DNA from 2 places in the Micromonospora sp. WMMD735 genome. Region 1 is predicted to be linked to the other one. Evidence: predicted binding sites of a transcription regulator. Region 1 holds the regulator's gene; the other holds the start of a gene.

Evidence for each region. The regulator HspR, encoded in region 1, represses chaperone genes until heat shock. The targets are predictions, from matches to a motif close to TTGAGTNNNNNNNACTCAA.
Region 2: lon (endopeptidase La) is a predicted target of HspR. The motif match lies at 3,995-4,013, and genes of this name have one in related genera.

What each region holds. Positions count from the first base shown of each region.
Region 1 is NZ_JBMHMJ010000002.1:5,260,379-5,267,429, reverse strand. It holds gene clpB (ATP-dependent chaperone ClpB) at 1-1,158, opposite strand, end outside; gene ACN268_RS22860 (cation:proton antiporter regulatory subunit) at 1,620-2,120, shown strand; gene ACN268_RS22855 (cation:proton antiporter) at 2,126-3,331, shown strand; gene ACN268_RS22850 (hypothetical protein) at 3,510-3,941, shown strand; gene ACN268_RS22845 (hypothetical protein) at 4,061-4,270, opposite strand; gene ACN268_RS22840 (heat shock protein transcriptional repressor HspR) at 4,519-4,962, opposite strand; gene dnaJ (molecular chaperone DnaJ) at 4,991-6,184, opposite strand; gene grpE (nucleotide exchange factor GrpE) at 6,266-7,009, opposite strand; gene dnaK (molecular chaperone DnaK) at 7,046-7,051, opposite strand, start outside.
Region 2 is NZ_JBMHMJ010000002.1:1,569,545-1,576,595, forward strand. It holds gene ACN268_RS06900 (DEAD/DEAH box helicase) at 1-1,081, shown strand, start outside; gene ACN268_RS06905 (DoxX family protein) at 1,138-1,503, opposite strand; gene lon (endopeptidase La) at 1,635-3,971, opposite strand; gene ACN268_RS06915 (histone-like nucleoid-structuring protein Lsr2) at 4,215-4,562, shown strand; gene ACN268_RS06920 (hypothetical protein) at 4,781-6,088, opposite strand; gene ACN268_RS06925 (hypothetical protein) at 6,410-7,051, opposite strand, start outside.

The DNA of each region.
Region 1 (7,051 bases):
CCGGTCGGTGATGTAGCGGTCGGACAGCGCGGCGGCGGCGACCAGGGCGGCGTCGGTGATCCGGACGCCGTGGTGCACCTCGTAGCGCTCCTTGAGGCCACGCAGGATGCCGATGGTGTCCTCGATGGTCGGCTCGCCGACCAGCACCGGTTGGAACCGGCGCTCCAGGGCCGGGTCCTTCTCGATGTGCTCGCGGTACTCGTCGAGGGTGGTCGCGCCGACCATCCGCAGCTCACCCCGGGCCAGCATCGGCTTGAGCATGTTGCCGGCGTCCATCGAGCCCTCGCCCTTGCCCGCGCCGACCACCGTGTGCAGCTCGTCGAGGAAGGTGATGACCTGCCCGTTGGAGTTCTTGATCTCTTCCAGGACGGACTTGAGCCGCTCCTCGAACTGGCCGCGGTACTGCGCGCCGGCGACCATCGCGCCGAGGTCGAGCGAGACCAGCTTCTTGTCCCGCAGCGACTCGGGCACGTCGCCGGCCACGATCCGCTGGGCCAGGCCCTCGACGATCGCGGTCTTGCCGACGCCGGGCTCGCCGATCAGCACCGGGTTGTTCTTGGTACGCCGGGAGAGCACCTGGATCACCCGGCGGATCTCCGAATCCCGCCCGATCACCGGGTCGATCTTGCCGTCCCGGGCGCTGGCGGTGAGGTCGACGCCGTACTTGGCCAGCGCCTGGTAGGTCTGCTCCGGGTCGGCGGTGGTGACCCGCCGGTCCCCGCCCCGCACGGTCGGGAACGCGGCGACCAGGTTCTCCTCGGTGGCCCCGGCGGTCTTCAGCGCGTTGGACACCGCGCCACCGACCCGGGCCAGGCCGGCCAGCAGGTGCTCGGTGGAGGTGTACTCGTCGCCGAGCGGACGGGCGATCTGCTCGGCGGCGCCGATGGCGTTGACGAACTCGCGGGCCAGGGTGGGCTCGGCGATGCTGGAACCCCGGGCGGCGGGCAGCGCGTCGACCGAGCGCTGCGCGACCCGGCGCAGCTCGGCGGGGTCGGCACCCACGGCGCGCAGCAGGCCGGCGGCGGTGGAGCCGTCGGTGTCGAGCAGGGCCAGCAGCAGGTGCCAGGGTTCCACGGTGGCGTGACCACGCTGGTTGGCCAGCGCGACCGCACCGGTGATGGTTTCGCGGCTCTTTGTGGTGAGTCGTTCCGTGTTCATGGGCTCCCCCGGGATCGGCGTGTCCACTAGTAAGAGACACCATCAGAGTTGAGCCTATTCCGCTCAACTCTGCCAACGTGGCGTGGGTCACAATCTCCGGGGACGGGGGGCAACGACCGACAGGTGTACGAGGTACCGCCCGGTCATCCCCGCCGCCCCCGGCAGGCGCGGCGGGCGGCATGGACAACATCGGCCCGGTAGCGGTGTCGAACGGGGTCGGACCCCGCAGCATCGCCCCCGACGAGTGGATCTGTCATCGCGGTTCCTCCTGGGCGGTCGGTCGTTCCGGGCGGAGCGGTGCGGTGGGTGCGGGCGCGGTGACCGGGCGGGGCAGGCCGCGCGGTGAGAGGTGTGACCCGTCGGGGGGTGGGTGGACACGGGCGGTGGCGGGGGTGGCACGCTCGCGAGCAGGGCAGACATCCGTCGGGCCGAGGTGGAGGGCAGGGTATAGCCTCTCGTCCGTGCGAGTACGAGTCGAACAGACCGCCCTACCGGGAATCGGCGTCCGTCATGACCTGATGACGGAGTCCGGCCGCCGGCTCGGTGTGGTCTCCCACCGCAATGGCCGCCGCGACCTGGTCCTCTACGACCCGGACGATCCCGACTCCTGTCAGCACGACATCCCGCTGACCGACGACGAGGCCGAGGCGCTCGCCGACATCCTCGGCGCGTCGCTGATGCTGGGTCAGCTCTCCGGCCTGCGCGAGCAGGCGGCCGGGCTGCTCACCGAGCAGATCGCCATCCCGGCCGGGTCGAAGTACGTCAACAAGCGGCTCGGTGACACCAAGGCACGCACCCGCACCAGCGCCTCGATCGTGGCGGTACTCCGGCAGGGCGAGGTCAACGTCTCGCCCGATCCCACCTTCCGCTTCGCGGCCGGTGACGTGGTGGTCGTGGTCGGTACCCGGCAGGGTCTCGACGGGGTGACCGCCATCCTCGCCGACAGTGACCCGGACGGCTGAGGCGGATGCACGAAACCACAACCCTACTGGTCGAGGTCGGCGCTCTCCTCCTGCTGCTCGGGCTGCTCGGTCGGCTCAGCCGCCGGTTCGGCGTCTCCCCCATCCCGCTCTACCTGCTCGCCGGCCTCGCGTTCGGCCACGGCGGGCTGCTACCGCTGGCCGCCAGCGAGGAGTTCTTCGCCGTCGGCGCCGAGATCGGCGTCATCCTGTTGCTGGTCATGCTCGGCCTGGAATACAGCGCCAACGAACTGGTCGGCAACCTGCGCTCGGCGGCACCGGCCGGCCTGATCGACGCGGTCCTCAACGCCCTGCCCGGTTTCGGCTTCGCGCTGCTGCTCGGTTGGGGCTGGGTGGCGGCCGTGGTGCTCGGCGGCATCACCTGGATCTCGTCCTCCGGCGTGATCGCCAAGGTGCTCGGCGACCTCGGCCGGGTCGGTAACCGGGAAACCCCGGTCATCCTGTCCGTGCTGGTCATCGAGGACCTGGCGATGGCGCTCTACCTGCCGCTGGTGACCGCGCTGCTGGCCGGCGTGGGCCTGGTCAAGGGCGGCATGGCGCTGGGCATCGCGGTGCTCACCGTGGTGGTCGTGCTGGTCGTCGCCATCCGCTTCGGCCACCTGATCTCCGCCGCCCTGTCGGCGAAGGACCCGGAGGCGCTGCTGCTCGGGGTACTCGGCCTGACCCTGCTGGTCGCCGGGATCGCCGCCCGGCTCCAGGTCTCCGCCGCCGTCGGGGCGTTCCTGGTCGGCATCGCCCTGTCCGGACCGGTGGCACACCACGCCACCGAACTGCTCTCCCCGCTGCGGGACCTCTTCGCCGCCGTCTTCTTCGTCTTCTTCGGCCTGGTCACCGACCCCCGGGACATGCCGCCGGTGCTGCTGCCCGCGATCGTGCTGGCCGTGGTCACCATGGGGACGAAGCTGGCCACCGGCTACCTGGCGGCCCGGCGGGCCGGGATCGCCGAGCCCGGCCGGTGGCGGGCCGGCTTCGCCCTGATGCCCCGTGGTGAGTTCTCCATCGTCATCGCAGGTCTCGCGGTCGCCGCCGGCACCGTCGAACCCAAGCTGGCCGCGCTCGCCACGGCGTACGTGCTGATCACCGTGATCACCGGTCCGATGCTCGCCCGGCTGCCCGACATGCGCTGGTTCAAACAGCGGCTCCGTCGGCGGATCGCCGCCCAGCACCCCCGACCGGTGCCCGCCACCGATTGAGTTTCGGCTGGCCGGGCCGACCCCGCACGGGTCGGCCTGGCCAGGGCATCCGTTGCCGAATTGCTTCCCGGCAGGTCTTCCGCCGCCCGGGTGACGGCGGCTAGCGTTGCGCCCCAGCAGGCCAGGGACTCGCGGGCGGACGGAGGCATCCCGCGGGCGTGAGCGGGAAGGTTGCCGGGTGAGCGCGCACGGTCCGACGTTCCGCGGCTTCGCCAACCCCGTCGACCCGTCACCGGCGGAGTTGCGGGCCTGGGCGTACCAACCCGACTCGGTGCCGTTGACCTCGCTGCCCCGGGACTGGGACCTGCTGGTGGCGGGTGACCACCTGGTGGTCACCCTCTTCGAGTTGGCGCTGGACCCGGCCTGCCCGGCCCGCCGCTTCGCCCTGCACTGCCTCTACATCTACGCCGCCGACGGCATCCGGACGCAGTTCCGCGCCCACCCCCGGCGTCGGTTCCGCAAGCTGGTGGAGCAGGCCGAGCGCGACGGCGACGAGTTGGTACGCAACTGGGCGCACAACAGCCGGATGCTGCTGGCCCGGCAGGAACTCTTCACCTACCACGACTGGTGCGAGGGTGGCCTGGTCCGGGACAACCGCCGCCTCGGCTGACGTCGCGATCAGGCCGGAGCCTCCCCACCACGTCGGTCGGGCCGGACCAGCCCCACCACGCCCGGACGGCGAACGGGCCGGGACCCCCCGTGGGTCCCGGCCCGCACGTCGGCGGATCGTCAGCGTCGCGGTCCGCCCTGGTTGCCGCGTTTCGGCTCGACCTGCCCCCGGTTCGCCCTGCGGGCGTTCCGGTCGGCGAACCTGCCGTCCTTCACCGTGTCGGAGAACGTGCCCCGGGTGACCCGGTCGAACTTCTCCCGGACGTTCTCGGCCACCTGGTTGAGCCGCTCCTCCGCCTGCCGGGCCACCTTCTTCGCCGATTCCGCCACGGTTCCCCCCGCTGTCGGAGTCCGAATTGGTTCGCTTGCGCCTGATTCACAGGTTAACGGGACAGCCCTGCTCCCGGCGGGGGAATGCCTGAACCCCGCCGGGCCGGAGTTCCGCCTCGGGGAGATTCACTCCAGATACGCCGAATAGCGGCACCCCGTCGAAGGGATGCCGCTATTCGCGCCCAGAAGTGTTGATCATGCCGGTCGGATGCGGCGAGGGCACCGGACCACCCGCCCGGAAGTGTCGATCATGTCGGGCCGGTGCGGCGGGGACGCCAGACCACCAGGGCCGTCGAGGTGCGGCTGGTCGGCACCAAATCACCCCGGGAGAAGCCGCTGGCCAGCGTCTCCAGCTCGGCGATCCGCCGGTACGCGGCGTCCAGCTCCGCCTCCAGCCGGGCCACCCGCTGCTGGGCCTGCTCCACCAGACGTTCCAGCCCGATGATCCGCTTCACCCCGGCCAGGTTGACGCCCTCGTCCTGGCTGAGCCGCTGCACCTCGCGCAGCAGGACGACGTCCCGCACGCTGTACCGTCGTCCGCCACCGGCCGCCCGACCGGCCTGCACCAGGCCGAGCCGGTCGTACTGGCGCAGCGTCTGCGGGTGCATTCCCGCCATCCGTGCCGCAACCGAGATCATCAGCACCTTGGCCTCGTAGGCAGGGTCACCCGAACCGACGAACCCGTCCGACATCCCACTCACCTCCGCACCCGTCCACCGGTCAACCGATCCGACGCACCCGCGCGTCGAGATGTTCCCGGGCTGCCGGCGGCGTCGCCCCGGCGAACGACTCCAGCGCCGCCCGCGCCTCGTCCGACACCGTCGCCGGCACCACCACGTCCAGCGTGACCAGCAGGTCGCCGGCCCGCCCGTCCCGTCGTACGACACCCTTGCCCCGGGCCCGCAGCACCCGCCCGGACGGGGTGCCCGGCGGCACGCGCAGGGTCACCGCGCCGTCCAGCGTGGGCACCCGCAGGTCGGTGCCGAGCACCGCCTCGGCGAAGGTGATCGGCACGGCCAGCGTCAGGTCGTCACCGGTACGCCCGAACAGGTCGTCGGGGCGAACCTTGACCTGCACGAACAGGTCACCCGCCGGCCCGCCGCGCTGCCCCGGCTCGCCCCGCCCGGCCAGCCTGATCCGCTGGCCGTCGGCCACTCCGGCGGGGAACCGGACGTTGAGCGTGCGGGTCTTGGTGACCCCGCCGGTGCCCTGGCACTCGGGGCACTTCTCCTCGACGACCGTCCCGACGCCCTGGCAGTTGCGGCACGGCTCGGAGAAGCTGAACGACCCCTGGTCCCGGGTGGTCACCCCGGCACCGTGGCAGACCGGGCAGGCGATCGGCTGGGTGCCCGGCTTCGCGCCGTTGCCGTGGCAGGTGTCGCAGACCCCGGGGGCGCGCAACGTCAACGGCAGGGTGACGCCCCGGACGGCGTCGCCGAAGTCGAGCGCGACCTCGGCCTCCACGTCCCGGCCCCGGGCCGGTCCACGCGCCCGGGCAGGGCCACCGCCACCGCCACCGCCACCGCCACCGGAGAAGATCGAACTGAACAGGTCGGTGAAGCCGCCGCCACCGAACCGGTTGTCCCCGCCGCCACCGCCGCCGAACAGGTCGGAGACGTCGAACGGGACCCCGCCGGGCTGACCCGCGCCACGGGCGCCCCGCCGGAACGCGCCCGAACCGAACAGCGAGCGCATCTCGTCGTACTCGCGGCGTTTGGCGTCGTCGCCGAGCACCGCGTACGCCTCGGAGACGGCCTTGAACCGCTCCTCGGCCTTCGGGTCACCGGGGTTGTGGTCCGGGTGCGACTCCCGGGCCAGTTTCCGGTACGACTTCTTGATCTCGTCCGAGGAGGCGGACTTCTCCACGCCCAACGTGGCGTAGAAGTCCTTCTCGATCCAGTCCTTGGAACTCACCGGTCCACCCCCTTCCGTGAGATGTGGCCCGGTCGCCCCGCCCGCCTCGGTAGGCGGGCGGGGCGACCGGATGGCCGTGCACTATTCCGGGTCGGCGACCGCGACCATGGCCGGCCGCAGCAGCCGCTCGCCGAGCAGGTAACCCCGACGCATCACCTGCACGCAGGTGGGCTCGTCGACGTCCGGTGAGGTCTGGTGCGCGACCGCCTCGTGCCGGGTCGGGTCGAACGGGTCGCCCTGTTCGCCGAAGGGCGTCAGGCCGAACTTGCCCAGCGCCGTGGTGAGCTGCTCGGCCACGGTGCCGAACGGCCCGACCAGGTCGCCGTGCTCCCGGGCCCGGTCCAGGTCGTCCAGGATGGGCAGCAGCGCGGCGAGCACCGAGCCGGTCGCCTGTTCCTGGACCACGCCCCGGTCCCGGTCCACCCGCTTGCGGTAGTTGGCGTACTCCGCCGACACCCGTTGCAGGTCCCGGGTCCGCTCGTCCAGCTCGGCCCGGAGGGCTTCCAGCTCGGCACCGAGCGGGGAGCCCGTGGCGCTGCCGTCGACCGGCTGCGCGGGGGCGTCCACCACCGGCGGACCGGTCGGTGCCGGGTCGTCGAGGGCGGTGGCCTCGGCCTCGATCTCGTCGACCACCACCTCGGACTCCTCGACCAGCCCCTCGGCCGGGACGTCGGCCCCGGCGTCGGCGGCGGCAGGCGTCTCCTCGGTCTTGCCGAGCTTGCGGTTGTCCCGGATGACGACCCGCGGCCCGTCGTCGGTGGGCGCGGAGCCACCCGGCGTCGACCCGGAGGTGTCCGGGTCGGCGGCTCGTGGCTTCTCCGTCATGCGACTACCTCGTTCCCTGTGCGGTGGCGCGGAGCGTCACTT
Region 2 (7,051 bases), 3.7 Mb from region 1:
CCGCCAGCACCTGACCGACCCGGAGCGCATCCAGATCGGGCGGGAGCAGCCGGTGGCCGGCGAGGCCCCCCGGGTACGGCAGAGCGCCTACATCGTCAGCCGGGCGCACAAGCCGGCGCTGCTGGGCCGGGTGCTGGACGTGGAGTCCCCGACGGCGGCGATCGTCTTCTGCCGCAGCCGGGAGGAGGTCGACCGGCTCACCGAGACGATGAACGGGCGGGGCTACCGGGCCGAGGCGCTGCACGGCGGGATGAGCCAGGAGCAGCGGGACCGGGTGATGGGGCGGCTGCGCGCCGGTACCGCCGACCTGCTGGTGGCCACCGACGTGGCGGCCCGGGGGCTGGACGTCGAGCAGCTCACCCACGTGGTCAACTACGACGTGCCGTCCGCGCCGGAGTCGTACGTGCACCGGATCGGCCGGGTGGGCCGGGCCGGCCGGGAGGGGGTGGCGATCACCCTGGCCGAGCCCCGGGAGCACCGGATGCTCAAGACCATCGAGCGGGTCACCGGCCAGCGGATCACCATCGACAAGATCCCGACGGTGGCCGACCTGCGCACCCGGCGGCTGGCGCTGACCCAGGCGGCGCTGCGGGAGAGCCTGCTGGAGGACGACCTGGACCCGTTCCGGGTGATCGTCGAGTCGCTCTCGGACGAGTTCGACCTGATGGAGGTGGCGCTGGCGGCGGTCAAGCTGGCCCACGAGGCGGCGCTGCCGGGCTCCGACGACGAGGAGGAGATCCCGCAGGTGGCGGTCCGCCCGCCCCGCGAGGCCCGGCCCGGGTTCGACAGCCGGGGCGGGGACCGGCGCGGCGGTGGCCGGCCCCGCACGGGCGGCACCGCGCAGGTCTTCATCGGCCTGGGCCGCCGGGCCGGGGTCCGCCCGCAGGACCTGGTCGGCGCGATCACCGGGGAGACCCGGGTCAGCGGCCGGGACATCGGCTCGATCGAGATCGCCGACCGGTTCTCGCTGGTGGAGGTGCCGCAGGGCGTCGCCGACGAGGTGATCGCCGGGCTGCGCAACAGCACCATCAAGGGCCGCAAGGCGACCGTACGCCGCGACCGCGGCGTCGACGGACGCTGACCCGGACGCGACACCGGCCCGCCTCCCCTCGACGGGGCGCGGGCCGGTCGCGTTCGTCAGAGCGGGTACGGCCCGAACCGCCCCCAGGCGACGATCGCCGCCAGGACCAGCAGCACCACGGTCATCGCGGTGCCCTGGTGCTCCTTGGCGCGGGCGTGCACCACGACCGCGCCGACCATCACGATCACCAGCCCGACGGCGGCCAGCGGGGTGAGCACCGTGGCGATGCCGGTGAGGCCGGGCAGGACCAGCCCCAGCGCGGCCAGCACCTCGGCCGCGCCGAGCGCCTTGACCTGCAGCGGCGGGGTGTTCCGCACCCATGCCATCCGGTCGAGCAGCTTCTCCTTGGGCTGGATGAGTTTGGTCAGTCCCGCGCCGGCGAAGAGCGCGGCGAGCAGGATCTGCACGATCCACAGGAACATGTTCACGGGTGGTCGCCTCCGGGGGTGCCACCGGGCGGTGGCGGATGCGGGAAACGGGAGGGGTCCAGATTACGGGGCCGCAGCGGCCCCCGACGCCGGGCGCGACGTCGGGGGCCGTGGGTGGGCTCCGGTCAGGCGGCGCCGACCGGTCGACCGCCGAGCGTGTCCGCGTCGATCTCGGCCGGGCGCAACGCCAGGGCGAGCACGTCGGCCACGTCGGCCAGGGTGTGCACGGTCAGCGCCTCGCGCACCTCGGTGGGCAGGTCGTCGAGGTCGGGCTCGTTGCGGGCCGGGATGATCACCTCGGTCAGGCCGGCCCGGTGCGCGGCGAGCAGCTTCTGCTTCACCCCGCCGATGGGCAGTACCCGCCCGGACAGTGTCACCTCGCCGGTCATCCCGAACTCGGGCCGTACCGGTCGGCCGGTCACCAGGGACGCCAGCGCGGTGACCATGGTGATGCCGGCGCTGGGGCCGTCCTTGGGCACCGCACCCGCCGGCACGTGCAGGTGGATCCGGCGTCCGGCCAGGACGTTCGGGTCGAGGCCGTAGCGCCGCCCGTTGGCGCGCAGGTAGGACAGCGCGATGTGGGCGGACTCCTTCATCACGTCGCCGAGCTGCCCGGTGAGGGTCAGTCCCGGCTCACCGTCCATGCTGGTGGCCTCGATGAAGAGCACGTCGCCGCCGGCGCCGGTGACGGCGAGACCGGTGGCCACGCCGGGCACCGCCGTCCGCTCGGCCGACTCCGGGGTGAACTTCGGCCGGCCCAGGTAGCGGGCCAGGGTGTCGGTGTCGACCCGGACCGGGGTCGGGTCGGTGGCCAGGGCCACGGCGACCTTGCGCAGGATCTTGGCCAGGGCCCGTTCGAGCTGCCGGACGCCCGCCTCGCGGGTGTACTCACCGGCGATCAGCGCCAGCACCTCGTCGGTGACGGTCACCTCGTCGGCGGTCAGGCCGGCCCGCTGGAGCTGCCGGGGCAGCAGGTGGTCGCGGGCGATGGCGACCTTCTCGTCCTCGGTGTACCCGTCCAGGGTGACCAGTTCCATCCGGTCCAGCAGCGGGCCGGGGATGGTCTCCACCACGTTGGCGGTGGCCAGGAAGAGCACGTCGGACAGGTCGAGGTCGACTTCGAGGTAGTGGTCGCGGAAGGTGTGGTTCTGGGCCGGGTCGAGCACCTCCAGCAGGGCGGCGGCCGGGTCCCCGGCGTACCCGACGGCGAGCTTGTCGACCTCGTCGAGGAGCACCACCGGGTTCATCGAGCCGGCCTCGCGCAGCGCGCGGACGATCCGGCCGGGCAGCGCACCGACGTAGGTGCGCCGGTGGCCGCGGATCTCGGCCTCGTCGCGGACGCCGCCGAGGGAGACCCGGACGAAGTTGCGGCCCAGCGCCCGGGCGACCGACTCGCCGAGGCTGGTCTTGCCGACACCGGGCGGGCCGGCGAGGGCGAGCACCGCGCCGGAGCCGCGTCCACCGACCACCCCGAGGTTGCGCTCGGCCCGCCGGTTGCGCACCGCCAGGTACTCCAGGATGCGGTCCTTGACGTCGGCCAGGCCGGCGTGGTCGGCGTCGAGCACCGCCCGCGCCGCCGTCAGGTCGGTGTTGTCCTCGGTGCGCGTGCTCCACGGCATCTCCAGCACCGTGTCCAGCCAGGTCCTGATCCAGCCCGCCTCGGGTGAGGCGTCGCTGGCGCGCTCCAGCTTGCCGACCTCGCGCAGCGCCGCCTCGCGGACCTTGTCCGGCAGGTCGGCGGACTCCACCCGGGAGCGGTAGTCGGCGGAGCCGTCCGGCTCGTCCTCGCCGAGTTCCTTGCGGATCGCGGCGAGCTGCTGGCGGAGCAGGAACTCCCGTTGGGATTTCTCCAGCCCCTCCCGCACGTCGCTGGTGATCTGCTCGGTGACCTCCTGCTCGGCGAGGTGGTCCTTCACCCAGCCGACGAGCAGTTCCAGCCGGGCGGTGACGTCCTGGGCGGCGAGCAGTTCGGTCTTCTGCGCCAGGCTGAGCCAGGGCGCGTAGCCGGCCGCGTCGGCCAGTTCGGACAGGTCGGTCATCCGCTCCATCGCGTCGATGACCTGCCAGGCGCCCCGCTGCTGGAGCACTGAGGTCATCAGGGCGCGGTACTCGCGGGCCAGGTCACGGGCGCGGCCGGCGGGGGCGGGTTCGTCGAGCCGGGTGGCCTCCACCCAGAGGGCCGCGCCGGGTCCGGGGACGCCGGAGCCGATCCGGGCGCGGGCGAGGCCACGCACCACGGCGGCGGGCTCACCGTCGGGAAGGCGGCCCACCTTCTCGATGGTGGCGATCGTGCCGACGGGGCCGTACTCGCCGTCGATGCGGGGGACGGCGAGCAGGGTCTTGTCGCCGCTGGCCCGGGCGGCGTCGACGGCGGCCTGGGTGGTCGGGTCGAGGGTCACCGGGATGACCATGCCGGGCAGCAGGACGACGTCGGTCAGGGGAAGTACCGGAAGGGTTGCCATCGAGCACCTGCCATCACTTGAGGTTGAGCGTGTCTCACTCAAGTCACAAACCGTGCCCTGTGTTCCGACCTGTGACTCAGGACACATCCCAGCCGCACCGTCACCGCCGGCCAGCATTGGCCGCACCCGGATTTCCCAGGATTGGCGCGACCCGCCAAATGAAAGGGAGGCATATTGTTGCGGATTTGCCGTCAGATACGTCAAACTCTTAGCACACCCCGATCACCACAGGGAGTAATGGCGATGGCAAGGAAAGTAATCACCGTTCTGACCGACGACCTCGACGGCGGAAAGGCCGATCGGACCGTCGAGTTCAGCCTGGATGGGGCGGCGTACACCATCGACCTCTCCGACGAGAACGCGGGGGTGCTGCGCAAGGCGCTCGACGCCTACATCACCGCTGGCCGTCGAATGGGCCGAGGTGCCGTCGAGGCCGGTCGCCCGGCCCGGCGCCCCACCCGGCCCGGCGTCTCGGGAATGGATCGCGAGCAGAACCGCGCCATCCGGGAATGGGCGACCAAGAACGGACACGAAATCTCCGAGCGCGGGCGCATCCCGGTCTCGGTCGTGGAGGCGTGGAAGAACCGCTGACAGCGGGCCGGATCACGAACGGACACGCCGGGGTCACGCTGGGATATCCAGCGTGACCCCGGCGTTTTTGCCGTGTCCACAATTTCCATCCCACGACCCCGCACCGAAAACATCCGCCGGTACGCTGTCCGCCCCGCCGCACGCGAACCGGCGGGCACGCAACGACTGCGGGCCACCCCAGGGAATCCTGGGGTGGCCCGCAGTCGTTGCCGGTCGGGTCAGTTGACCCGGATGCGCACCACGTCGAAGGCGGGGGTCTGGTTGGCCCGCTCCATCATCGGCACCCGGTGCGAGCCGTCGCCGGCCCAGACCGCGCACTGCGCCGTACCCGACTGCGGCAGGCCCGGGATCTGGATGGTCACGTCGTCGGCCTGGTTGCCGCCCTTGCCGTCCTCGGTGGCGACGAAGAACGCCGGCACGTCCTGCGGGTTCGAGGGCGCCTGGTTGGTGTTCTGGAGCATCCGGCAGGCGGTGTGGAAGTGACCGCGGGTCAGGCCCTGACCGTTGAGCACCGAACTCTCCAGGTAGTAGCCGCCCTGGCCGGCCGCCAGGAACCGGTCGCGGACCAGGTTACGGGTGGAGACCTTCAGGGTGAAGGCCTGGTTGCGCTGCACCTGGTTGGGGAACTGCGTGATCAGCAGCGACGGGTTGTTGGCCGCCGCCCCCACCTCGCCGAACGCGGTGCTGACGCACCGGTTGCCGTTCTGGAAGCCGTCGTGCGCCTGCAACCGGCTGTTGGCGCAGTCCTTCGCCAGCACGCCCAGGGCGTTGCCGTTGTTGCCGTTGTTGCCGCCGTTGTTGTTCTGGCCGCCGTTGTTGCCGTTGTTGCCGTTCTGGCCGCCGTTGTTCCCGTTGTTGCCGTTCTGGCCGCCGTTGTTGCCGTTCTGACCACCGTTGTTGCCGCCGTTGTTGGCCGCCACCTGGCAGCCGGCGAGCTGCTCCAAGCCCTGCGGGCGCTGGGCGAAGCGGCCGATCGCGGTGGCGATCCGGTTCAGCGCCGACCGGCGCTTGTCGGCCAGCGGGCCGAGGATGGCGTTGTCGATGAACGCCTTGCCGTTGCGCCCCTCGGCCGCCAACCGCTTGTTGGCGTCGTCGATCTGGGTCTTGAGCAGGGCGAGTTCCTTGTCCACCTCGGCCTTGGCCTGGGCCGGGATCTGCGGCAGCCGGGGGGTGACCTCCGGGCAGGCAACCGTCGAGGCCAGCGTGGTCACCGGCGCGTTGCCCGCCTTGACGGCCTGGCACTCGGCGACGGACATCTGCCCGTCACCCCAGTGGTTGCGGACCCATCTGCCGTTCTGCCACGTCTGGGTGGTGCTGCCGCGCCCGCTCGGCGAGGTGGCACCGGGGCTCGGTGCGACGCAGGCCGACGAGACGTTGCGGGTCTGCTGCCTCGGCTTGTCCCCGGCCGAGGAGATCTGGGTGACGGCGGCGATACCGCCGAAGACGACGAGCGCACCGACCGCCGCCAGCAGCCGCTTGCTCCGCGCGTTACCGGAAGACCGGCGTGCCCCTGTGGACCTGCGCATCGAATTGCTCTCCTTCTCGATCCGGTACCTGACTCGCGCCCCCGACGAGGCGACCCTTTCCGGGTCGGTCACCCCCGCCGGAGACGCTGCGACGTTCCGGTCGCACGTCGATGGCCGACGATGCCTTTCCGCACCGTCCGCCGCGTCGGGTGGCGCGGCTGGGAAGATCCTGTCCATTCCCGCTTAGGTACGGGCCGGCATCGGCGAAGGTTCAACGCGGATCGAGGAATCCCGGACCGTTTTCCGGGCGGGCCGCAATGTCACCAACCGTCGCCGGAAAATGACGGCGGGTCGCTCGGCGGCCGGCCGTTTCGACGGCGGTCAGTCCACGCAGAGGTGCTCGAACGCGAACGGGGCGGCCAACTCGTCACGCCGGTCCCGCAGGGCGCGGATCTGCCGGCGCAGCTCGTCCCGGTCGAGCAGGACCGGTTCCTCGTCGTCCGCCCCGGCCAGCCGTTCACCCACCGCCACCGCCGCGAGATCCTCGGCCAGCCGGCCCGGGTCCACCCCGCAGTGCAGCCGCGCCTCGTGCACCGTGACCCGCTCCACCAGGCACCGGCCGGGACGCACCTCGACCCAGCTCCACCCCTCGGCCGTCCCGTCGCGCCAGCGCACGTGCAACCCGCGCACGATCGGATCGCTGAGCCGCCGCGACACGTACGCCTCGACGGCCGCCGCCCGGGACAACGCGCCGAGATCGTTGACCGGCCCGGTACGCCCGTCCGGCAGCCGGCCGACGATGTCCCGGAAACCCACCGGGGCGTCGTCCGACCCGTCCGGTGCGGCCCCGGCGGCATAGGCGCGCGCGTCGATGACGTACGTGACGATGCGCCGGCCGTGCCCGGCGGCCCGCAGCGTCGGCGAGCCGATCCGCAGCACCGGCAGGCCCACGGCGGCGCACACCGCGGCGGCCATCCGCCCGGCCCGCTGCCCGGCCGAACCCGGGGGCGCGGTCGGGCCGAC